DNA from 2 places in the Pseudomonas caspiana genome. Region 2 is predicted to be linked to the other one. Evidence: predicted binding sites of a transcription regulator. Region 2 holds the regulator's gene; the other holds the start of a gene.
The links. Region 2 encodes FliA, which starts transcription of late flagellar genes. Its sites were predicted from a motif close to CTAAAGTTTNNNNNNNNNNNGCCGNTAA; they were not measured.
Positions count from the first base shown of each region.

Region 1: the regulator FliA is predicted to act here: its motif matches at 8,064-8,091, upstream of ABRP31_RS14710 (methyl-accepting chemotaxis protein).

Region 1 is NZ_CP167995.1:3,197,630-3,210,131, reverse strand. It holds gene ABRP31_RS14750 (amino acid ABC transporter permease/ATP-binding protein) at 1-1,289, shown strand, start outside; gene ABRP31_RS14745 (phytanoyl-CoA dioxygenase family protein) at 1,323-2,195, shown strand; gene ABRP31_RS14740 (ABC transporter substrate-binding protein) at 2,245-3,078, shown strand; gene ABRP31_RS14735 (class II aldolase and adducin N-terminal domain-containing protein) at 3,257-3,988, shown strand; gene ABRP31_RS14730 (NAD(P)/FAD-dependent oxidoreductase) at 4,115-5,410, shown strand; gene ABRP31_RS14725 (RidA family protein) at 5,465-5,881, shown strand; gene ABRP31_RS14720 (DUF1028 domain-containing protein) at 5,893-6,570, shown strand; gene argE (acetylornithine deacetylase) at 6,567-7,718, shown strand; gene ABRP31_RS14710 (methyl-accepting chemotaxis protein) at 8,110-9,735, shown strand; gene ABRP31_RS14705 (helix-turn-helix domain-containing protein) at 9,923-10,297, opposite strand; gene ABRP31_RS14700 (glucose 1-dehydrogenase) at 10,395-11,144, shown strand; gene ABRP31_RS14695 (MFS transporter) at 11,670-12,502, shown strand, end outside.
Region 2 is NZ_CP167995.1:1,761,430-1,773,931, forward strand. It holds gene flhB (flagellar biosynthesis protein FlhB) at 1-131, shown strand, start outside; gene ABRP31_RS07965 (IS481 family transposase) at 380-1,555, opposite strand; gene flhA (flagellar biosynthesis protein FlhA) at 1,896-4,025, shown strand; gene flhF (flagellar biosynthesis protein FlhF) at 4,037-5,365, shown strand; gene fleN (flagellar synthesis regulator FleN) at 5,481-6,314, shown strand; gene fliA (RNA polymerase sigma factor FliA) at 6,311-7,051, shown strand; gene ABRP31_RS07990 (chemotaxis response regulator CheY) at 7,344-7,718, shown strand; gene ABRP31_RS07995 (protein phosphatase CheZ) at 7,738-8,526, shown strand; gene ABRP31_RS08000 (chemotaxis protein CheA) at 8,565-10,850, shown strand; gene ABRP31_RS08005 (chemotaxis response regulator protein-glutamate methylesterase) at 11,086-12,255, shown strand; gene ABRP31_RS08010 (flagellar motor protein) at 12,255-12,502, shown strand, end outside.

The DNA.
Region 1 (12,502 bases), 1.4 Mb from region 2:
ACTTGCCACAGGCGCTGCCCGCCACGTCCGCGGTGTTGGCCAACCCGTTCTGGGCCGGGTTGATCGCCCTGGTGTTGTGCGAAACCGCTTATGTCGCGGAAATCCATCGCGGCGGGCTGTTGTCGATTGCCAAAGGGCAAAGCGAAGCAGCCAGAGCATTGGGATTACGCTTTGTCGGTACGCAGTGGCGCATTGTGATTCCACAGGCGCTGCGCGTGGCGTTGCCGTCGCTGACCAACGAATACATTTCAATCGTCAAGCTCAGCTCGCTGGTGTCGGTGATCTCGCTGACCGAGATTTTGATGGTGGGTCAGCGCCTGTATTCGCAGAACTTTCTGGTCATGGAGACCATGGCGGCGGTGGCATTTTACTACGTGCTGATCGTTACCGTGTTCGACTTCCTGCTCAAGCGGCTGGAGCGTTATCTGGATGTCACTCAACGCAAAGTGGTGCGTGAGCCTGACGCTGAAATGCTCCAGCTTGCCACTCGGGAGCGTGCGGTAATTGATCGTCCTGTCCCCGACTTCACAGGCCCGGCACTTCAGGCCACCAAATTACACAAGGCCTACAACGACATTGAAGTGTTGGGCGCAGTCAGCCTGCAGATTCATCCGGGGGAAGTGGTGTCGGTGATCGGGCCTTCCGGCTCGGGCAAGACCACGTTGATCCGTCTGCTCAATGGCCTTGAGCAGATCGATAACGGTGATATCAGGATCAATGGCCAGCCGTTTATTCACCTCGTCCGTCAAGGTGCGCAACCGCCGCGCTACGTCGAGCATACAGAGCATCGTCTGAACATCGGCATGGTGTTCCAGAGCTTCAACCTGTTTCCGCACCTGACAGTGCTCAATAACTTGCTGCTAGCTCCGCGTTATCACCGTTTGGCTTCAGCGCAGGAGTTGAAGCAGCAAGCGTATGAGTTGCTGCACAAGGTCGGCATGCTCGAGCACGCCTGGAAATACCCGCATCAGTTGTCCGGCGGGCAACAGCAGCGCGTGGCGATTGCCCGTGCGTTGATGATGCGTCCGCAAATCATGCTGTTCGATGAACCCACATCAGCACTCGACCCGGAGAAGGTCAACGAGGTGCTGCAGGTGATCGAAACCCTGGCGAAGGAGGGTATCACCATGGTCATCGTGACCCATGAGATGAACTTCGCCTTCAAGGTCTCTGACCGAATCGTATTCATGGAGAAAGGCCGGGTGGTCTGCGACGACAGCCCGCAGGCCCTGCGCGATGGACAGCACCCGCGAGTGGAAGCTTTTCTGAAAGATGTTTCGTTGGCTTGAAACCTTAACGTTTTGTTTGCAGGGGAGAAGAACATGATCGAGCAATGGCAGATCGACCAGTTTCACGCGCAGGGTTTTCTGGTCGTTGAGGGCGTGCTGGCAGCCGACGAAGTAGCGGCGTTGCAGCATGACTTCGACCAGTGGGTGGAAGACAGCCGCACTCAAGACCGTGCGTGGGGACAGACGCTGGACGGTCGGCCGCGTTTCGATCTTGAAAGCGACCATCGCCCGGATCATCCGTCGTTGCGGCGCGTGACCTCGCCGACGGAAATCTCACCGGCTTACCAACAGACTGCCTTTCAGTCGCGCATGGCCGCCATTGCTGCGCAATTGATCGGAGGCAACGGCACGCGCTTTCATCACAGCAAGATCAACTCCAAATTGCCGCACACGGCCACCCAGGTGAAGTGGCATCAGGACTTTCTGTTCACGCCGCACAGCAACGACGACCTGGTGACAGCGCTACTGATGATCAGTGACGTAACTCCCGAAAATGGCCCGCTGAATGTCGTGCCGGGCAGCCATAAGGGCGAGCTTTGGTCACATTGGCAGAACGGACGTTTCACGGGGGCAGTGGAAGACGCGGTTGTTGAAGAGCATTGCCAGCAACCTGTGGCCTGTTATGGGCCTTCGGGTTCGGTGTGCTTCATGCACACCCGATTGCTGCACGCCTCAAGCCCGAATGAAACCGAGTTCCCGCGCACATTGTTCATCAGCGTGTACGCCGCAGAAGACGCGTTGCCCTTCGGGGAGAACCCGCTGCCAAGCGAACACACCGGCTTGATGGTGGCGGGACACGAAAGCGGCCTGGTGCGCAGCACCGCGAACCAGATCCGTCTGCCGCAGAAACCCAAGGGTGCTTCGTTTTTTGTACAACAGGCCGGAAACGACCTGGCCACTGCCTGATGCCTGAATAGCCACTGCCTGAACCTTACTGACTCCACGAGGAATACTTATGAAGCTGACCCGTCTGTTCGTTCGTCCCGCTGCGATGGTTGTACTAGGCGCTGCGGTTGCCATGGCTTCATCGATGGCTTCGGCTTTCCAGCAGCCAGGCAAGATCATTGCCGGTTCCGACATGACGTTCTATCCGTATGAGTACATGGACAACAACCGTCCAGCCGGCTTCGACATCGAGTTTCTGGATGGTCTGGCTAAGGTCATGGGGATGAAGGCCGAGAATCTCGACACCCGTTTTCCCAACCTGATCGGCGGGCTGCAAGGCGGCCGGTTTGATATCACCAACTCGTCGATGTACATCACCGCCGAACGCCTGAAAGTCATCGACATGATCCCTTACCTGAAAAGCGGGGAGTCGATTCTGGCGGTCAAGGGCAGCGCGTATCAGCCAAAGACTCCGGAAGATTTCTGTGGCCACAAGATCGGCTCCATGGCCGCCACGTCCTGGCTGCAACAACTGCAGAAACTGTCCACCGACTACTGCGTAAAGAACGGCCTGCCGCCTATCGCGATCAGTGAATACGGCACTGATCCGCAAACCACTCAAGCGATGCTGGCTCACGCGGTTGAAGCTCAGATCACCGACGCGGCTGTGGCGCGGGGCGTGGTTGAAAAGCTCGGTAACCGGGTAGTGATTTCATCCGAGACATTGATCTATCCGGTGCTTAACGGCTTCGGCGTGAAGAAAGGCAACGATGTCGTCCGCAATGCGTTGATTGAAGGGCTAGAGAAGTACAGCAAAACACCTGAATACAAGGCTTTGCTGGACAAGTACAAGTTCCAGGCGCCGACGGCGGATGACATTGCAGCGCTGATGCCCAAGCCCTGATTGGCACGTTTGCAGACGCGCAGTAAACGCTGAACCTGTAGGAGCTCACCGAGGTTACGAGGCCAGCGATGGCGGAGATCAGACATCCAGTGATCGCTGGCCTCGTAACCTCGGTGAGCTCCTACAGGACTGGTTTCAACCTGGAATTTTGCCTTTATTTGGCAGGAGGATTTTCGACATGGCCCTTAACTTCGAGGAGCAGACGCGTCTGGATCTGGCGGCGACCTTTCGCATCATTGCTCACCTGGGCATGCATGAGGCGGTGGCCAACCATTTCAGTGCGGCCGTTTCATCTGACGGAAAGCAGTTTCTGTTGAATCCGAAGTGGAAGCATTTCTCGCGCTTGCGTGCCAGTGATCTGCTGCTGCTCGATGCCGATGATCAAGACGCCGCGCAGCGACCGGGTGTGGATGCGACAGCCTGGTCCATTCATGGACAGATGCACCAGCGTCTGCCTGAAGCCCGCGTGGTTTTGCATCTGCATCCGGTCTACACCACTGCGGTGGCGTGCCTGGCGAAGCCGCACATTCCGGCAATCGATCAGAACACGGCCCGCTATTTCAACCGGGTGGCGATAGACGAGCTTTACGGCGGTATGGCCGACACCACCGCCGAAGGTGCTCGCCTGGTCGGGTTGCTGGATGGCAAAAGCCGCCTGTTGATGGGCAACCATGGCGTGATGATCACCGCGCCGACAATAGGTGAGGCATTCGACGACATCTGGACCCTGGAAAGAGCCTGCCAGATTCTGGTCACGGCCTGGTCCACAGGTCAGCCATTGAAGACGCTGCCGGACGATGTCGCAGAAAAGACAGCCCGCGACTGGGAAAAGATCACCGATTTTTCGCAGCAGCATTTCGAAGAAATGAAGTGGCTGATGCTTCAGGCGGATCCTTCACTGGCCGACTGACCCAAACATTTCACTGACTGTATACGCGTCTGCGGATGCCGTAGGGCTTATCGCGCCTGCACGCTGACATTTTCGTTATTTTTACTGCGTCAACCCGTCACAAAGGGCGTGTTGAAGGATGCCAGGATGACCGAACACATCACAGAAATTGACACGCTCGTCGTAGGGGCAGGGCAGGCCGGTGTCGCCATGAGTGAACACCTGAGCCGACTGGGCATTGCCCATCTGGTGCTGGAGAAACACCGCGTTGCCGAAGCGTGGCGCAGCGGCCGCTGGGATTCGCTGGTCGCCAATGGGCCGGCCTGGCATGACCGCTTTCCGGGCCTCGAATTCGACATGGACCCGGACGGGTTTGCCGGCAAAGAACAGGTCGCCGACTACTTCGAACGCTATGCACGTAAATTCAATGCACCGATCAAGACCGGCGTCGAGGTCAAGCGTGTGACCCGCAACGTGGAACGTGCCGGTTTCACTGTGGAAACCAGCGCGGGTACTTACATCGTCAATCATCTTGTGTCTGCGACCGGGCCGTTTCAGAAGCCCGTCATTCCATCGATTGCGCCCAAGGATGACGCGCTGCACCAGATCCACTCGGCGCAGTACTTCAACCCTCAGCAATTGCCTGCCGGCGCCGTGCTGGTGGTCGGGGCGGGCTCGTCCGGTGTACAAATCGCCGATGAGCTGCAGCGTTCCGGTCGCCAGGTCTACCTGTCAGTGGGGCCTCATGATCGTCCACCGCGAGCCTACCGCGGCCGTGATTTCTGCTGGTGGCTTGGCGTCCTCGGGCTGTGGGACAGCGAAACCGTGCAGCCCGGAAAAGAGCACGTCACGATTGCCGTCAGCGGCGCGAGAGGCGGCCAAACCGTTGATTTTCGCCGCCTTGCTCAAGCGGGCATGACGCTGGTCGGTCTGACGGAAAGCTTCGGCGAGGGCAAGGTGCGCTTCCAGAATGACCTCGGCGAAAACCTTGATCGCGGCGACGAGAACTACCTGTCGTTGCTCGATGCCGCCGATGCGTATGCCCGTCGAAATGGTCTGGATTTGCCACTGGAACCCTTAGCACGTGAGCGCGTAGCTGACGCGGCATGTATCACTGATCCGCTGCGTGAGCTCGATCTGGCTGAGGCCGGTATCAGCTCCATCATCTGGGCCACGGGCTATTCCCAGGACTACAGCTGGCTGCAGGTCGATGCGTTCGACGCCAAGGGCAAGCCGATGCATCAGCGCGGGGTGTCCAGCGAGCAAGGTCTGTATTTCGTAGGTCTGCCCTGGCTGTCGCGACGCGGCTCGGCATTCATCTGGGGCGTGTGGCATGACGCTAAACATGTCGCTGATCAAATCGCCACCCAGCACAAGTATCGCTCGTATGACCAGGGCAAGCGTGCTGCCCCCGCTGTTCGGTTGCGCAACGTTAAAGGTTGAGCGTCGTTAATTGGGCGCAGGTCGCGCGCCCCCCAGTGTTCACAGGAGTTTTCCATGGCTACCCCGACTCACACGCGTATTCGCATGTTCAACACCAAAGATACCTACCCCAACCAGAGCCTGGACAACGACCTCTGCCAGGCGGTGCGTGCCGGCAATACTGTGTACGTACGGGGCCAGGTCGGCACCGACTTCGAGGGGAACCTGATCGGCCTCGGCGACCCCGGCGCTCAAGCGCATCAGGCCATGAAGAACGTCAAACAACTGCTGGAAGAGGCCGGTAGCGATCTGTCTCACATCGTCAAAACCACCACCTACATCATTGATCCGCGTTATCGCGAGCCGGTTTATCACGAGGTGGGCAAGTGGCTTAAAGGGGTGTTCCCTATTTCTACCGGGTTGGTGGTCTCAGCTCTGGGTCAGCCGCAATGGCTGATGGAAATCGACGTGATCGCCGTCATTCCCGAATAAGGACTTTCGTCATGACCTTTTCCATTGCTGCACGTTGCGCCGAAACTGGCCAGTTGGGTATTGCCATCAGCTCATCAAGCATCGCTGTCGGCGCCCGTTGCCCCTGGCTGCGCGCTGGTGTTGGCGCTGTGTCTTCGCAAAACATCACACTGCCAGCCTTGGGCTCGCAAACGCTGGATTTGATGGCGCAGGGCGCGTCATCTGCTCAGGCATTGGAGCGGTTGTTGGTAGACCAATCGTTCATGGAATATCGGCAAATTACAGCAATTGATCACTTGGGCCGTGTCGCGCATTTCAGCGGCAGCGAAACGCTCGGGCTCAACAATGCCGTCAGCGGTGAGCAGTGCGTGGCGGCCGGCAATATGCTGGCTAATCCTCATGTGATCAACGTTATGGTGCAGGCTTTTGAGCAGGCCTCAGGGCATCTGGCTGAGCGTCTGTTGCAAGCCATGCGCGCGGGACAGGCAGCGGGCGGAGAAGCCGGACCGGTACATTCCGCAGCGCTGAAAGTAGTGGCTGATGTGCCTTGGCCTATTGTTGATTTGCGTGTCGATTGGGCCGAGCATGACCCGATCAATGTTTTGGGAGACCTGTGGCAGGCTTATCAGCCGCAGATGCAGGATTATCTGGACCGCGCCCTGAATCCCGCCGGAGCACCAGGTTACGGCGTACCGGGAGATGATCGATGAGCGACAGTCGTGAGTTATTGGCTCGATTGGTGGCATTCGACACGACCAGCCGAGAATCGAATCTGGCGCTGATCGATTTTGTGCGTGGTTACCTCGATAGCCATGGCGTTTCCTGTGAACTGATCTACAACGCGCAAAAGACCAAGGCCAATCTGTTCGCGACCATCGGTCCGGCGCAAGTTCCTGGCATCGTCCTGTCTGGCCATACGGATGTAGTGCCGGTAGACGGCCAGGCCTGGACTTTTCCGCCGTTCAAGTTGAGCGAGGAGGAGGGTAGGCTATACGGCCGTGGCACCGCCGACATGAAAGGCTACATAGCGTGTGTTCTGGCGATTGTTCCGCAGTTGACGCAGAACACGCTGCGCATGCCTGTGCACATTGCTCTTTCCTACGATGAAGAAGTGGGATGCCTGGGCGTTCGTTCATTGCTGGAAGTGCTGGGTTCAAGGCCGGTGAAACCGCTGCTCTGTGTGATCGGTGAACCCACGGAGTTAAAGCCGGTGCTTGGGCACAAGGGCAAAGTAGCCATGCGTTGTGATGTGCATGGCCTGGCTTGCCATTCGGCCCATTCGCCCAGTGGTGTCAACGCCATTGAGTACGCGGCGCAGTTGATCAGTGAGCTGGGCCGTCTTGGGAAAGCATTGCAGGCTGAAGAGCTGCAGGATGCGCGTTTTGATCCACCGTTTTCAACCGTACAGGTTGGCGTGATCGGCGGTGGAGCAGCGTTAAACATTGTTCCCGAACATTGTCGTTTTGACTTTGAAGTGCGCTCGCTGCCGGTACAGGATCCGCACGGCGTTATCACTGCCATGCAGGCGTACGCACAACATAACCTGCTACCCGCGATGCAGGCTGTCAGCGGGTTGGGTGACATCCGCTTTACCGAGTTGTCGAGTTACCCCGGCCTGGATACTTCGATGCACAGCCAGGCCGCAGAATTGATTGCGCAGTTCTGTGGCTCTCGGGCATTCGCAACCGTTGCCTTCGGCACTGAGGGCGGGCTATTCGATCAATCAGGAATTCCGGCGGTGGTCTGCGGCCCAGGTAGCATGGCGCAGGGACACAAACCGGATGAGTTCATCAGCATCGGCCAGCTTGAGGCGTGTGATCAGATGCTGAGACAGGTGTTGGCGTTTGTACGGCGCTAACCTGTCAAGCGATCCGCGTAGTGCTCACAGCGCAAACCACGGATCACACCCATTCTGGAAGATGTTTTTGCACTAACTTTGCGCTGGTTAAGCGCTGGTTATGTACTAGTTTGCACTAGAGCCCAACGTATTAATTAGTTAGCAGTAGCACAGCACATAAACACAAGTCGCTGTACATCTTTTGGAAGTTTTCGACGTGGATGGCAGCCAGTCTATTGGCGTCAGAAAATAAATTTTAAATTCTCCTAAACTTATACGAAATCTTCGCCGATAGGTGTAACAAGGTGTGTAAAGGCTAAGTCGCTACCGAATCGTCATGGATTCGAGTAGGTCGCCTTGTCACAGTTAGAGCATGGAGCGCTATTGCTGTTACTCCAACGAGATTTCGTCTATGTCTATAAGAAACATGAATATCGCTCCCCGGGCGTTTCTTGGTTTTGCGTTCATTGCTCTGTTGGTTATAGCGCTGGGTTTCTTCGCGTTGAACCGCATGAGCTTGATTCGCCAAGCCACGGTGGACATGGAGACCAATACGTTGCCCAGCATTACGCTGATCGGCAACGTCAATGAATCCGTGCTCCGCCTGAGAGTGTTTTCACTGCGCATACTGGTCAATCGCGAGCCGGAAATGCTACAGGAGAGTGATCAGCGGATTGCGGAGATCATTACTCAATTACAGACTGCGAAGTCTGCTTACAGTGCATTGCCAGCCGAGGCTGATGAGCGGGCTACTTTTCAACAGTTTGACTCAACATTAGGTCAGTATCTGGGGTTGCTTAACCAGGCGGTGCAACTGTCGCGTGATAACAAGGTTGAAGAAACTCGCGCCATGATCAACACCAGCATGAGACAAACTTCCGACTTGATGACCAAACAACTCAAGGACCTCGTTGATATCAACAGGGCCGGTGCTATTGCTGGATCCAAGTTAGCCGGCCAGCAGTATGACGGCGCCACGGTTGCTATTATTGCTGTTGCCGTTATTGCTTCGTTAATGACGGTATTACTGGCCTGGTTACTCACGCGCAGTATTGTGGCGCCTTTGTCCCGAGCCGTGAGTGCTGCCCAGGAGATCGCTGCGGGCAACCTGACCAAACATATCGAAGTGGATGGCAAGGACGAACCGGCACGCTTGCTTGAAGCACTGGTCATCATGCAGCAGAACCTTCGTAAAACTATCGAGATGATCTCAGGATCGGCCACGCAACTGGCCTCTGCAGCGGAAGAGTTGAGCGCTGTCACTGAAGAGTCTTCGCGTGGCTTGCAACAACAGAACGACGAAATTGAACAGGCTGCGACCGCGGTGAATGAAATGACGGCGGCTGTGGAGGAGGTTGCCCGTAACGCGGTTTCGACATCCCAGGCTTCTGAGCAGTCCACTGACACCGCACGTCAAGGCCGAGACAAAGTCGTGCAGACTGTACAAGCGATTCAGAACATGACTCAGGACGTACAAACCACCTCGACTCTGGTCGAAGGCCTGGCGGAGCAGGGCCGGGACATCGGCAAGGTGCTGGATGTCATTCGTTCGATCGCCGAACAAACCAACCTCCTGGCATTGAACGCGGCTATCGAAGCCGCGAGGGCTGGGGAAGCAGGTCGTGGTTTTGCTGTAGTCGCTGATGAAGTCAGAGCATTGGCACACCGCACTGCGCAATCGACACGCGAGATTGAACAGATGGTCGCCGGTATTCAGAGTGGAACCGGTAATGCCGTTCAGTCGATGGCGTTGAACACTAGCCGCACGCAAACCACTCTGGAACTGGCCCGCGCTGCCGGAGATGCTCTTGAGCAAATCACCGAAGCCATTTCGCAAATCAATGAGCGCAACCTGGTGATTGCCAGCGCCTCTGAAGAACAGGCTCAGGTTTCTCGTGAAGTGGATCGCAATCTGGTCAACATCCGCGACCTGGCCACTCAATCAGCTGCAGGTGCTAATCAGACCAGTGCCGCCAGTCATGAGCTGTCGAGACTGGCAGTAGACCTGAACGGCATGGTGGCGCGCTTTGTCATTTGATGAAGGATAGCCAGTGCCGCGGGTACTGCGCTGTCGCACTGCCAACATAGGCCTGTAGGAACTAACTTGTTGGCGAGACGTAGGGCCTGCTAGCCAGGAATTACGCATCGCCGACAAGTTGCATTGTGTTTGACAGGTGCGGTGCCGGGCATCCCTTGCACCGCGCTTTCGCCTTAATGCACCAATATCAGTGGACAGGGCTCAAGGGCTGGGCGAGGGCGGACGTACGCCGTTCGCTGATGCGCTCCACGGTTTCCATATGCTCCGTTCCCCACACGCAGAGCGCTCCCAGCGCTGTGGCCAGTGACTGCCCGAAAGGTGTCAGCGAATATTCGACCTTCGGCGGTATCTCCTGATAGTCGATACGGGCAACGATTTCATCGCGCTCCAACTCCTTGAGCTGCTGGATCAGGACCTTATCGGTTACGCCACCAATCGCACGTTTCAATTCGCCATAGCGGTGAACATCCCGCGTCAGGTTATAAAGAACCAGTGGCTTCCATTTGCCTCCAAGCACCGCGAGGGCTGCTTCGAGCCCGCATTTAAATGTGTTGTTCGACATTATTCTGGCCGCTCCGTTGGTACTTACCAAAAGGTGCATACTATTCAAATAAATAGCGTCGATCTACAGTGAGTCCTCACATTCTGAGGGCACCATCATGAGCAGGCTTACCGGGAAAGTAGCAGTAATTACTGGCGGCAATAGTGGTATCGGCCTTGCCAGCGCAATTCGTTTCGCAGAGGAGGGTGCACAGGTCGTCATCGTGGGTCGACGGCAGGAGCAGCTGGATACGGCGTTGCAACTGATCGGCCATGACGCGATGGCGATTCAGGCTGACATCTCGAATCTGAACGACCTCGATCGCGTCTACGCCGAAGTCAAAACTAACCTGGGCCGGATTGACGTACTGTTCGCAAACGCGGGGTTAGGCGATTTCGAGCCACTTGGATCGATCACCGAGGCATCGTTTGATCGCACGTTTGGCATCAACGTCAAAGGCACGCTGTTCACGGTGCAGAAGGCGTTGCCGCTGATGAGCACGGGCGGCTCGGTCATCCTGACCGGTTCGACAACAGGGACCATGGGCACACCGGCATTCAGCGTTTACAGCGCAACCAAGGCTGCACTCCGTAATTTCGCCAGAAGCTGGGCGCTGGACCTTAAAGGTACGGGGATTCGCGTTAACGTCATTTCGCCAGGACCGATTTCTACACCGGGACTCGACTTGGCACTGGCGCCGACTGGCCAGGCAGAGGCCATTGTTGACGGCATGATTGCGCAGTTGCCGGTTGGCCGTATAGGGCAGCCCGAAGACGTTGCCGCAGCAGCTGTGTTCCTGGCGTCCGATGAGAGCAGTTTCATGACCGGTAGCGAAATGTTCGTGGATGGGGGATTTGCTCAGGTTTGAGCTGAGCAGAGGTTCTGCCAATTGAATCTGGCTGGATAACGGACCACCAGCTCAAACGCTCACTTTGGTGGCGGTACCGGGCATCTCATCCAGCCAGATAATTCGCGGTGCGCAGGCACATTTTTGGGCTACTCGACGGCGTTGTGGGGTGGACCTGTGAAATCCGCGTGAAAAAAATTACTTTTCTAGATGTTTCAGATTGACATCGAGATGTTGCGCTCGCTATAAAGCAGATGTTGTACGACGACAGACGAATTGTCGTCGACCAAAGCTAAAAATAAAAACAGAGTGTCGTCCATCATGAGCCCAGATCGCTTGAATATCTCGCTGATTGCCGTCGTTGCAGGTTCAGGTTTTATTGCACGCCCACGGGCGCAATCAAGCCCGGCGCTGCCGAACCCTCAGTACACCCGATAACCTCAGTTTTAAATCCGACTCCAGCCATCAGGCGTGGAGGGCGTACACCTGCGCTCTCGAAATGTTGTCGAGAGAACCATCAGCATAATCCAATAATAAAGTGATGCTATGAACGTTAATGAAGCGGTACACGCGCAAAGCGTTAGCCACGCCATAGGCAAATATCGATGGACGATCTGTGCGCTGTTGTTCTTTGCGACGACGGTCAACTATCTGGATCGTCAGGTTCTTAGCCTATTGGCGCCGGGCCTTTCAACCCAGTTTGGCTGGAGTAATACCGACTACGCCAACATCGCCTCGGTCTTCCAGTTCGTCTATGCGATTTCCATGCTTTTCGCGGGTCGCTTCGTCGACAAGATCGGCACCAAAGCAGCCTTCATGGTCGCAATCGGTGTGTGGTCGACAGGTGCGGTGATGCATGCGTTTGCAGTGCCGCTGGGTGAGGGAATAGCCTCTATATCCGGCGCGTTGGGCCTCGCTGTTATTCCGGTATCCATTGCAGGGTTCATGCTGGCACGTGCAGTACTGGCGATTGGTGAGTCGGGTAACTTCCCGATTGCGATCAAGGCCACAGCTGAATACTTCCCGAAAAAAGAGCGCTCTTTCGCGACGGGTATTTTCAACTCGGGTGCCAACGTGGGCGCGATTCTGGCGCCGATTTCTGTTCCGCTGATCGCGGCTGCGTGGGGCTGGGAGGCAGCATTCATCGTTATCGGGATGCTTGGCTTCGTCTGGCTCGGTGCGTGGATTTTCCTGTATGAAAAGCCGGAGAATCAGACCCGATTGACGCCTGAGGAATTGGCGTACATCCGCAGTGATGTGGTTGTGCCCGCAGACGCCCGTACCGCGGTGGATACAGGCAAAAAAGTGTCGTGGTTCAAGCTGCTGACCTATCGTCAAACCTGGGCGTTTGCTTTCGGCAAGTTCATGACTGACGGTGT
Region 2 (12,502 bases):
GCCTGTACCTGGCTGTTGCGCAGGTCCTGGCGTATGTGTATCAGATCCGTCAGTACCATGCGGGGCAGGGCAAGCGCCCGGATCCGCTGGGCGATATCACTATTCCGCCAGATTTGCAGCGGGATTCTTGAGGTTTGCTATTGCTGCTAACTGCGCTGGCGCCGTCGCGGCCGCGATTATTGAGTACATATCCGTTACCGCATTCAGGGCTGATATTGGTTGCGCTTTTACAGCGCCTCACTTTTGGGCCCAAAAGTAAGCAAAAGGCTTTTACCCCACCACTTGGTCCCTCGCCTAGGCTCGGGCATGCCGAGCCTAGGCGAGGCACCAAGTGGTGGGGCATGTACGGATCAACCACATGGGTTACAAAAAAGTGCATTCACATAGGTGACACTTTGATTGAGACATAACCGTTTTTTGCATCTCTCGCATTCACATGGCCCAAGATCACCGGACCGAAGATTACATTCCATACCCCATCACCGATCATCTCCATTCCGATGGTCTGATGACAAAGTAAATTGCCCACATAAACCCGCATGCCTCCTCGATTGATGATTCCGCTACTGTCGGCCAGGTAACTCTCAATATGACTCGCATAGGTCATTTCCGGTAGCGTTTCTGGGTACATTCGAGTTGAAGGCGTATAGCAAGCAGCAGGCGTTTTCTGACCAAGCGCCTCGTGTCCACGCTCGTAATTGTAGTGCTGCAGGAAGCGATCAAAGTGGCGCTGCTGGGCCTCCCAGGCAATTGCCGATGGATGAGGTAACGTACTTTTCAGCGTCCGGTGCATACGCTCATGCCGCCCATTCTGGTCTGGGCGACCGGGCTCGATTCGCTCAGGAATGATCCCAAGTCTCATCCACCAGATCGACAGCTGTGACAGCCCTGCACGACTGGTGCTGGCAAACGGAATCCCATTGTCAGTACGAATACGCTCTGGCAGGCCGTATTCGCGAAAAACCCTTTCGAAGGTTTGCTGTGTTTCCTTGAGATTGGTGCTGCTCATGCTCTGGCAAGCCAGCAAAAACCGGCTGGCATGATCCATGATCGTCAGCGGATAACACCAAATCCCTGCTCCGGTCAGGTATTGGCCCTTGTAGTCAGCACTGAATAACTGGTTGGGATTTTCTGCCTTACGTAAAGGCTTGGGATACACAGCCACCCGTCGGCGCAATGGCTTGGGGGTAATCAAATCAGCTGCTTTGAGAATGTTGTAAATGGTCGTTTTAGAGGGCGGATCCTGGTCTGGGAAACGCTGCATGAGGCTGTTCTGAATCTTCTTCGGGCCGGGGATCGTCTCGCCAATTAAGCGAAACTCAACGATTGCCTGCTTCACCACCAAGGGCACCACGTAGGTTTGGTTGTGGCGGCAGCGGCTATGTTCATCAAGCCCGCTCGGACCCTCTGCCTCGTAACGCCTGATCCACTTATACCCAGTCTTTCGGCTGACCTCATAGTCCCGGCACAGTTGGCTAAGGCTGTGCTTCTGGGACAGGTAGTCGGCGATAAACATCACTTTAAGGTCCATAGGTTTCAGCTCTTTCCAGGGCATGGTCAGATCCTCGCGAAATCGACCCTGCCAGTTAAAAACTGTTACCTATGTGCGTGAACTGATTTGTAACCCATGTGGGTGAGTCATACTGGCAAGAGCGCTTTGGTTACTTTCGCGCTTTTCGAAAGTGACCCGCCGTAAGGGCGGAACCATAAAGCCGCCGTTACCCAGTAACGGATATGTACACAAATCACTAAATGACCACCCCCATCTCACACTTTCTTACAGACCCCGCCCGCTATTTCATCACCGATTCCACAGTTGGAAAGCTTCTTGCAATAGGTCATATCAGGTCGCCATCGGCGTCAAAGTTTTGATTTAGTGCGCAGGTGAATAATCGGTGGAACGCTCTCAGTTAATCAGTAGCGCACGCAGCAATCTGGCAGGCCTCGGCCGTGGTCAGTTGGGCGTTCCGTTGTTGCTGTTGGTCATGATGGCAATGATGATGTTGCCCATCCCGCCGTTTCTGCTGGATGTGTTTTTCACATTCAACATTGCGTTGTCCATCGTGGTCCTGTTGGTCTGCGTATACGCACTGCGCCCACTCGATTTTTCGGTATTTCCGACCATTCTGCTGGTTGCCACGCTGTTGCGTCTCGCGCTCAACGTGGCCTCGACCCGCGTGGTCATGCTTCACGGTCAAGACGGTCACGCCGCTGCAGGTAAGGTGATTCAGGCTTTTGGTGAAGTGGTGATCGGTGGTAACTACGTCGTCGGTATCGTGGTTTTTGCCATCCTGATGATCATCAACTTCGTGGTAATCACCAAGGGTGCCGGGCGTATCTCTGAGGTGAGCGCGCGTTTCACCCTGGACGCCATGCCTGGCAAGCAAATGGCTATCGACGCCGATTTGAACGCTGGCTTGATCGATCAGCCAGAAGCCAAGCGTCGCCGTCTCGAAGTCGCTCAGGAGGCCGAGTTCTACGGTTCCATGGACGGTGCGAGCAAGTTTGTTCGTGGTGACGCCATCGCTGGTTTGCTGATCCTGTTTATCAACCTCATCGGCGGCATGCTGGTTGGCATGCTGCAGCACGGCATGACCTTCGCCGACGCTGGCAGGATTTACACGCTGCTGACCATTGGTGACGGTTTGGTGGCGCAATTGCCATCACTGCTGTTGTCCACCGCCGCAGCAATCATGGTGACCCGTGCTTCCGGTTCGGAAGAAATGGGCAAAATGATTAACCGTCAGATGTTTACCTCGTGGAAAGCACTGGGTGTATCTGGCGCGATCATGATCGTGATGGGCCTTGTGCCAGGCATGCCGCACTTTTCCTTCATCAGCCTGGGCCTTGTTGCTTGCGGCATCGCTTACGTGCTGTGGAAGAAAGAGGACCGGGTCAAGGTCATGGCGCTGGAAGAGGTCAAGCGTCAGCAAGAAATGCTGCCATCGCCAACTCGCGCTCAGGACTCCAAAGAATTGGGTTGGGATGATGTAACGCCGATCGATATGATTGGCCTGGAAGTGGGCTATCGCCTCATTCCGCTGGTGGACCGCAATCAGGGTGGTCAGCTCCTGGCGCGGATCAAGGGTGTGCGTAAGAAGCTTTCCCAAGAGTTGGGCTTCCTGATGCCAACCGTACACATTCGCGACAACCTGGATCTGGCGCCAAGTGCCTATCGTTTGACGCTAATGGGCGTGACGTTGGCAGAGGCAGAGATCTATCCCGACCGGGAACTGGCGATCAACCCTGGTCAGGTCTTCGGATCGTTGAACGGTATTACCGCCAAGGACCCGGCGTTTGGTCTGGAAGCGGTCTGGATTGAAATCAGCCAGCGTAGTCAGGCTCAATCGCTGGGTTACACCGTAGTGGATGCCAGTACTGTGGTCGCCACTCACCTGAACCAGATTCTCTACAAGCATTCGCACGAGCTGATTGGTCATGAGGAAGTGCAGCAATTGATGCAATTGCTGGCTAAAGGCTCACCTAAACTGGCTGAAGAGCTCGTGCCTGGCATCCTTTCGTTGTCGGCTCTGCTCAAGGTATTGCAGGCGCTGCTGTCCGAGCAGGTCCCTGTACGGGATATCCGGACCATCGCCGAAGCTATCGCCAATAATGCTCAGCGGAGTCAAGATACCGCCGCATTGGTTGCTGCGGTTCGGGTCGGATTGAGCCGTGCAATCGTGCAAAGCATTGTAGGCATTGAGCCGGAGCTACCAGTTATCACGCTGGAGCCAAGGTTGGAACAGATATTGCTCAATAGTTTGCAGAAGGCTGGTCAGGGTCAGGAAGAAGGCGTTCTTCTAGAGCCAAGCATGGCGGAAAAACTTCAGCGTTCGCTGATCGACGCCGCCCAGCGTCAGGAGATGCAAGGCTTGCCAGTGATTCTGCTGGTAGCCGGCCCGGTTCGGGCCATGCTGTCGCGGTTTGGGCGGTTGGCTGTACCGAATATGCATGTGTTGGCGTATCAGGAAATTCCTGACAACAAGCAAGTAACCATCGTAGCGACTGTCGGGCCTAACGGCTGAGGTAGTGAGTCATGCAAGTTAAGCGATTTTTCGCCGCCGATATGCGTCAAGCCATGAAACTGGTTCGTGATGAGCTGGGCGCAGAAGCGGCCATCATCGGCAACCGGCGAATCGCCGGTGGCGTCGAGCTGACTGCTGCCCTAGATTATAAGCTTTCTGCGCTCGCACCCCGTGTACCGAACATCGAGCTTGAGGACGAGTTGCGCAAAACCCAGTCGCGCATCGTCTCGGCCCAGGCTGAACTGAATAATCGTGGTGATAGCGACGGGGCAGTCAATCGGCAGTTGTTCGCCGGTTTGCCGCTGAGTGCTGCTGACACCCACATCGAGCCGACGCTTGAAGAGCCGCCGCGTCCGTTCGCACAGCCGCAGGTTGCTCCGGCTGCTCCGGCTGCCAGCCAGCGCGGTTACGACTCGATGCGTTTTGAATTGAACGGCCTGCGTGAGCTGCTGGAAGTCCAACTCGGCTCCCTGGCGTGGAATCAGTTGCAGGGCAGCCGTCCGGCACAGGCCAACCTGTGGCGTCGTCTGCAGCGTGTAGGGTTGTCTGGCCCTCTGTCCCGCGACCTGCTGGAAATGATCCCTGATATCGACGAGCCACGTCAGGCCTGGCGCATGTTGCTGGCTCATTTGGCCCGCATGATCGAAGTGCCTGATGTCGAGCCGCTTGAAGAGGGTGGTGTCATTGCAATGGTCGGCCCTGCCGGCATGGGCAAGACCACCACACTCGCCAAATTGGCGGCGCGTTACGTACTCAAGTATGGCGCGCAGAACATTGCTCTGGTGAGCATGGACAGCTTCCGTATCGGTGCTCAGGAGCAGCTCAAGACATTGGGTCGTATTCTCAATGTGCCGGTGACTCACGTTGATCCTGGTCAATCACTGGCGCAGGCGCTGGACCCTCTGTTGCGCAAGCGTGTTGTGTTGATCGACACTGCGGGCCTGCAAGCCAGCGACCCGGCCTTGCGCATGCAGCTGGAAAGCCTGGCCGGGCGCGGTATCAAGTCGCGTAATTATCTGGTGCTGGCAACCACCAGCCAGAAACAGGTGCTCACTGCCGCGTATCACAGCTACAAACGCTGTGGTCTGGCCGGTTGCATCCTGACCAAGCTGGACGAAACCGCCAGCCTGGGCGAAGTACTCAGTCTTGCCATCAGTCATGAGTTGCCTGTGGCCTATCTGACCGATGGACCACGAATTCCTGATGATCTTCACCTGCCACGTCGGCACCAATTGGTGACGCGCGCGGTCAATGTGCAGATGCAAGAAGAGCCAAGCGAAGAGGCCATGGCGGATATGTTCGCCGACCTTTACCACAACCCCAACAAACGGGTCGGTTAAGTGATGCGAACAATTGAAACTTACCTGCATCGATGGTCTGCCTGGCACGGCTCTTCATTGAGCGTGTCGCCCGCAATCTGGCTTCGGTCTACGCAACACAAGGTAAAAAACTAACATGGGCAGCATGCATCCCGTACAGGTGATCGCGGTGACCGGCGGCAAGGGTGGCGTCGGTAAGACTAACGTGTCAGTGAACCTTTCGCTGGCCTTGGCCGAGCTTGGCCGGCGCGTCATGCTGCTGGACGCCGACCTTGGCCTGGCCAATGTCGATGTCCTTCTGGGGCTTACGCCCAAGCGCACCCTTGCTGATGTGATCGAAGGGCGCTGTGAGCTTCGCGACGTCTTGTTGCAAGGCCCGGGCGGGATTCGCATCGTGCCTGCTGCTTCCGGCACGCAGAGCATGGTTCATCTGAGTCCGGCGCAGCACGCTGGCCTGATCCAGGCTTTCAGCGACATTGGCGATAATCTTGACGTATTGGTGATCGACACGGCCGCCGGTATCGGTGAGTCAGTGGTCAGCTTTGTCCGGGCGGCTCAGGAAGTGTTGCTGGTGGTGTGTGATGAGCCTACTTCCATCACCGACGCCTATGCCTTGATCAAGCTGCTCAACCGCGACTACGGGATGAACCGCTTCCGCGTTCTGGCCAACATGGCCCAGAGCCCGCAGGAAGGGCGCAACCTGTTCGCCAAGCTGACCAAAGTGACTGATCGTTTTCTGGACGTGGCCTTGCAATATGTAGGCGCCGTACCTTACGACGAGTGCGTGCGTAAGGCTGTCCAGAAGCAACGTGCGGTATACGAAGCTTTTCCACGCTCCAAATGCTCCCTGGCGTTCAAGGCTATTGCGCAGAAGGTCGATACCTGGCCACTGCCTGCCAACCCGCGTGGGCATCTCGAGTTCTTCGTTGAGCGACTGGTTTACCAGACAAGCGCAGGGCCTGTTCAATGACCGCGAGCGGCTATCAGATGTACAGCAAAGCGTCCCGGAACTCGCAATATGAGCTGATCGAGCGGTATGCTCCGCTCGTCAAGCGCATTGCGTACCACTTGCTGGCTCGTTTGCCAGCCAGTGTTCAGGTTGAAGACTTGATTCAGGCAGGCATGATCGGCTTGTTGGAAGTGTCCACCAAGTACGATTGCACCAAGGGTGCCAGTTTCGAGACCTATGCCGGGATTCGTATTCGCGGTGCGATGCTCGATGAAGTGCGTAAGGGAGACTGGGCGCCTCGCTCGGTCCACCGCAATACGCGCATGGTCAGTGACGCAATTCGCTCAATTGAAGCAAAAACAGGTCGCGACGCTAAAGATCATGAGGTTGCGGCCGAACTCCAATTGAGTCTCGATGATTATTACGGGATTTTGAACGATACCTTGGGCAGTCGCCTCTTCAGTTTCGACGACCTTTTGCAGGACGGCGAACATGAAGGACTGCATGAGGATGGCGCAAGCGGTTCGCTTGAGCCGTCGCGTGACCTGGAAGATGAACGCTTCCAGGCTGCGTTGGCAGATGCAATCGCCAACTTGCCGGAACGTGAACGTCTGGTTTTGGCGCTGTACTATGACGAGGAGCTGAACCTCAAGGAAATCGGTGAGGTCCTGGGGGTCAGTGAATCTCGAGTCAGCCAGTTACACAGCCAGTGCGCAGCTCGTTTACGAGGGCGTTTGGGAGAGTGGCGAGCGCGTTGACAGGTGGTACGTAATCCTTGGTGATTGCGTGTCGCGTGTGAGCAGGCTGTGCAAAGCGTTACGTGGGACAGTGGACAAGGCTGGAGCCATACAGGCATTCGCTCCACGGACTGTTAAAAGCAATAGCTTTCATGCAGCCCGTGGATTTGCTGTGCGGTTTCCATAGTTGTTGATTTACCAAGCCCGTCGTCGTTTTCGTGCAGCCAATGTGAGCTGTGCCAGTATTGATTGAACAGCGCGTTCAGGTGCTGAACGCGTCAAAGACTGCTTGGAGGTCGAATTGGACAAGAACATGAAAATCCTCATCGTTGATGACTTCTCAACGATGCGGCGGATCATTAAAAACCTGCTGCGTGATCTGGGCTTCACCAACACGTCCGAAGCCGATGACGGGCTTACCGCGTTGCCGATGCTGGAAAGCGGTTCCTTTGACTTTCTGGTAACGGACTGGAACATGCCTGGGATGACCGGTATCGACCTGCTGCGTAAAGTGCGTGCCGATGAGCGCCTCAAACACCTGCCGGTGTTGATGGTGACCGCAGAAGCCAAGCGCGACCAGATCATTGAAGCGGCTCAGGCCGGCGTCAATGGTTATGTCGTCAAGCCATTCACGGCTCAGGCGCTGAAAGAAAAGATCGACAAGATCTTTGAGCGCGTCAATAGCTGATGTATGCCGCGAGGGCTCTATGGAGAACAACGAAACGTCAATGGGCGAGTTTGAAGCGACCCTGAAAAAACACGCAAGCGAGCTCGTGACGAGCCTTGAAAAAGGCCGTTTCGGCGACGCTGTGCAACTGATCCATGAGCTTAACCAGGCTCGAGATCGTGGCCTGTATCAAGAAATCGGCAAGCTGACGCGCGAGCTGCACAGTGCGATCGTCAATTTCCAGATTGACCCGAACATGCCGCAAGCTGAAGAAGTGTCCCAGATCACGGACGCCACCGAACGCCTGTCGTATGTTGTCAGGCTCACGGAAGGTGCGGCTAACCGCACCATGGACCTGGTCGAGGAAAGTACTCCGCTGATGCACAGTCTGAACGACGAGGCCAAGGCCTTGAGTGCGGACTGGGGGCGTTTCATGCGGCGTGAAGTCAGCGCTGAAGAGTTTCGTGAACTGGCGCGCCGTGTTGATGGTTTCTTGACGCGCAGCGAAAAGGATACCCACCAGGTTTCCTCCAACCTCAACGACATTCTGCTGGCTCAGGACTTCCAGGACCTGACCGGCCAGGTGATCAAACGCGTGACGCAATTGGTCACTGAAGTCGAGAGCAATCTGCTCAAACTGGTGCTCATGGCCAGTCATGTAGACCGCTTTGCGGGCATCGAACACGACGACGAATCCATCCGCGCAGAAAAAGATCCACAAAAACATATCAAACAGGGTGAAGGTCCGCAGATTCATGCCGATAAACGGGAAGACGTTGTGTCCGGACAGGACGATGTAGACGATCTGCTATCGAGCCTGGGCTTCTAAGTCTGGTCTGTTGACGGTTAATTTTAGGGAGCACCCCAATGAGCTTCGGCGCCGATGAAGAGATCCTTCAGGATTTTCTGGTAGAGGCCGGCGAAATTCTGGAGCAGTTGTCTGAACAGTTGGTCGAGCTGGAAAGCCGACCGGATGACGCAGATCTGCTCAATGCAATTTTTCGCGGTTTTCACACTGTAAAAGGGGGCGCCGGCTTCCTCCAGCTCCATGAGCTGGTGGAGTGCTGCCACATCGCCGAGAACGTCTTCGACATCCTGCGCAAGGGTGAGCGTCGCGTAGACTCGGAATTGATGGACGTGGTCCTTGAAGCGCTGGATGCGGTCAATGCGATGTTCAGCCAAGTGCGTGAGCGCAGTGAAGTAACTCCGGCTACACCGGAATTGCTGGCTGCACTGGCGCGTCTGGCAGAGCCAGCATCGGCTGACGAAGCGCCTGCTGAAGTCGTGGAGGAGGCGCCGGTTGAAGTCGTCGCTGAAGCGCCTTCGGACGAGATCACCGATACCGAATTCGAAAACCTGCTTGATTCGCTCAATGCAGCCAAGGAGCCAGCAGCAGTTGCTGCAGCGCCGGCAGCGACAGGCGAAGCCGCAAGTGACGAAATCACCGACTCGGAATTCGAATCGCTGCTTGACCAGTTGCATGGCAAAGGTCAGTTTGCTCCTGACGTAGCACCTGCTGCCGCTCCGGTGGCTGCCGCGCCCGCTGGCAAGGCTGAAAGCGGTGACATCACCGACGATGAATTCGAAGCGTTGCTTGATCAGCTGCACGGCAAAGGTTCATTCGATGCTAACGGCGTTGCTGCCGCAGCCGCTCCAGCTCCGGCTCCGGCTCCTGCTGCCACTGCCTCTGCTGCATCGGCAGGCAAGGGCGATGAAATCACCGACAACGAATTTGAAGCGCTGCTTGATGAGCTGCACGGCAAAGGCAAGTTTGAGCCTGAAGTAGCCGCCAGTTCAGCAGCCGCTGCGGCAGTTGCTGCGCCCGCTAAAGCGGCAGCACCAGCGCCAGCAGCCAAGCCTGCTCCGGCCGCAGTTGCCAAACCAGCTGCTGCGCCAGCGCCCGCCAAAGCCGCTGCTCCTGCTCCTGCTCCTGCAGCGGTTAAAGCGGCTGCGCCACCTGCTGAAAAGCCGGTCGCATCCGAAGCCGAAACCACCGTTCGGGTCGACACTGCGCGCCTGGACGAGATCATGAACATGGTCGGCGAACTGGTGCTGGTGCGTAACCGTCTGGTGCGCCTGGGTCTTAATAGCGGCGACGAAGCCATGTCCAAGGCGGTTTCCAACCTTGATGTGGTAACGGCCGACTTGCAGACCGCGGTGATGAAGACCCGGATGCAGCCGATCAAGAAAGTGTTTGGCCGCTTCCCGCGACTCGTACGCGACCTGGCTCGTCAGCTCAAGAAAGAGATCAACCTGGAGCTGGTCGGTGAAGAGACCGATCTGGACAAGAACCTCGTAGAGGCGCTTGCCGATCCGCTGGTCCACTTGGTGCGCAACGCGGTCGACCACGGTGTCGAGACCCCGGAAGAGCGCGAAGCATCGGGCAAGCCTCGCGGCGGACGCGTTGTGCTGTCGGCCGAGCAGGAAGGCGATCACATCCTGTTGTCGATTTCCGATGACGGCAAGGGTATGGACCCTAACGTTCTGCGCTCCATTGCTGTGAAGCGTGGCGTGATGGACAAGGACGCTGCCGACCGCCTGAGCGATACCGACTGCTACAACCTGATTTTCGCGCCAGGCTTCTCGACTAAAACCGAGATTTCTGACGTATCGGGCCGTGGCGTGGGCATGGACGTGGTGAAAACCAAGATTGCTCAGCTCAACGGTACGATCAATATCTACTCGACCAAGGGGCAGGGGTCGAAGATTGTCATCAAGGTGCCGTTGACTCTGGCGATCATGCCGACCCTGATGGTAATGCTTGGCAACCAGGCTTTCGCCTTCCCGCTGGTCAACGTCAACGAGATCTTCCACCTTGACCTGTCGACCACTAACGTCGTCGATGGTCAGGAAGTCGTGATCGTTCGTGACAAGGCATTGCCGTTGTTCTACCTCAAGCGCTGGCTGGTCAGTTCTGCCGTTCACGAGGAGCAGCATGAAGGGCACGTGGTAATTCTTTCTGTTGGCACCCAGCGTATCGGCTTTGTCGTCGATCAGTTGGTGGGTCAAGAGGAAGTGGTTATCAAGCCGCTGGGCAAAATGCTGCAGGGAACGCCAGGCATGTCAGGCGCCACCATCACTGGTGACGGTCGCATTGCCTTGATCCTCGATGTGCCGAGTATGCTGAAGCGGTACGCTGCACGGCGTATCTGATTCTGGTGTCGCGGGCAGACAACTGCCCGTGACGCCTGGTCGGGCGGTGTCGAAACGCTGCGAATGGATGCGAAGGCAATAATAATGACGAGTCGCAGGCGCAGCTTGCACAAGCGCGTGTGCCTCGTGACTTTTTGAGGCGTGCTTCGGTCGGCCTTTTGTAGTCCCCCGAATCTCGTTTCAATGACGCGTCGCTAAGTCCAGTCGTTTCCGTGCGGCCTGTAATGGAGTGTTTATGGTAGTCAAGGTATTGGTGGTGGATGACTCCGGTTTCTTCCGCCGCCGCGTCACGGAAATTCTTTCTTCAGACCCAAATATCAAGGTTGTCGGTACCGCGAGCAACGGCAAGGAAGCGATTGATCTGGTGCTGTCGCTCAAGCCTGACGTGATTACCATGGACTACGAAATGCCAATGATGGATGGCATTACGGCCGTCCGCCAGATCATGCAGCGCAGTCCGACCCCGGTGCTGATGTTCTCCTCGCTCACTCACGAAGGTGCCCGCGTTACGCTGGATGCACTGGATGCGGGGGCAGTGGATTTCCTGCCCAAGAATTTCGAAGACATTTCGCGTAACCCGCAAAAGGTCAAACAACTGCTGTGCGAAAAAGTCCACAGCATCTCGCGCAGCAACCGCCGTGGCTTTGGCGGTTCGGCTCCGGCTCCGGCTGCTGCGCCTGCAGTGACACCGACCGTAGCTCCTGCTCCGGCTACCAGCAGAACTGCAAGCCCGGCCCCGGCGCCAGCGCGTACAACAACCCCGCGTACTGCGGCTGCGCCAGCTCCGGCCACTCCGGCTGCAAGCAGCTCGCACGGGCCGTTGTCGGGTACGCCCAAGCGCAAGGCCTACAAACTGGTCGCTATCGGCACATCGACCGGTGGCCCCGTCGCCTTGCAGCGTGTGTTGACGCAACTGCCGGCCAACTTTCCGGCACCTATCGTCCTGATTCAGCATATGCCCGCAGCCTTCACCAAGGCGTTCGCCGAGCGTCTGGACAAGCTGTGCAAGATCAGCGTCAAGGAAGCGGAGGATGGTGACATTCTGCGCCCAGGTCTGGCGCTGCTGGCACCTGGCGGTAAACAGATGATGATCGATGGCCGGGGGGCGGTGAAAATCCTTCCGGGTGACGAGCGTCTGAATTACAAACCTTGCGTGGATATCACGTTTGGTTCGGCTGCCAAATCCTACGGCGACAAAGTATTGGCAGTGGTGCTGACCGGTATGGGTGCTGACGGTCGCGAAGGTGCGCGTTTGCTCAAGCAGGGCGGTAGCAACGTCTGGGCTCAGGATGAAGCCAGCTGCGTGATCTATGGCATGCCAATGGCGATTGTCAAAGCTGACCTGGCAGATGCAATTTACAGTCTGGACGATATCGGCCGGCACCTGGTGGAGGCGTGCGTCTGATGGATGTTCTGAGTCTGATTGGTCTCATCCTCGCGTTTATTGCAATTGTCGGCGGTAACTACCTGGAAGGCGGGCATCTGTCCGCTTTGCTCAATGGTCCGGCGGCCTTGATTGTGATTGGCGGGACCCTGGCAGCTTCGATGCTGCAGGCGCCGATGAGCGCTTTCAAGCGAGCTATTCAGATCGGCGGCTGGATTCTGTTTCCACCGCGAATCGATCTGGCGGGCGGTATCGACCGGGTAGTCAA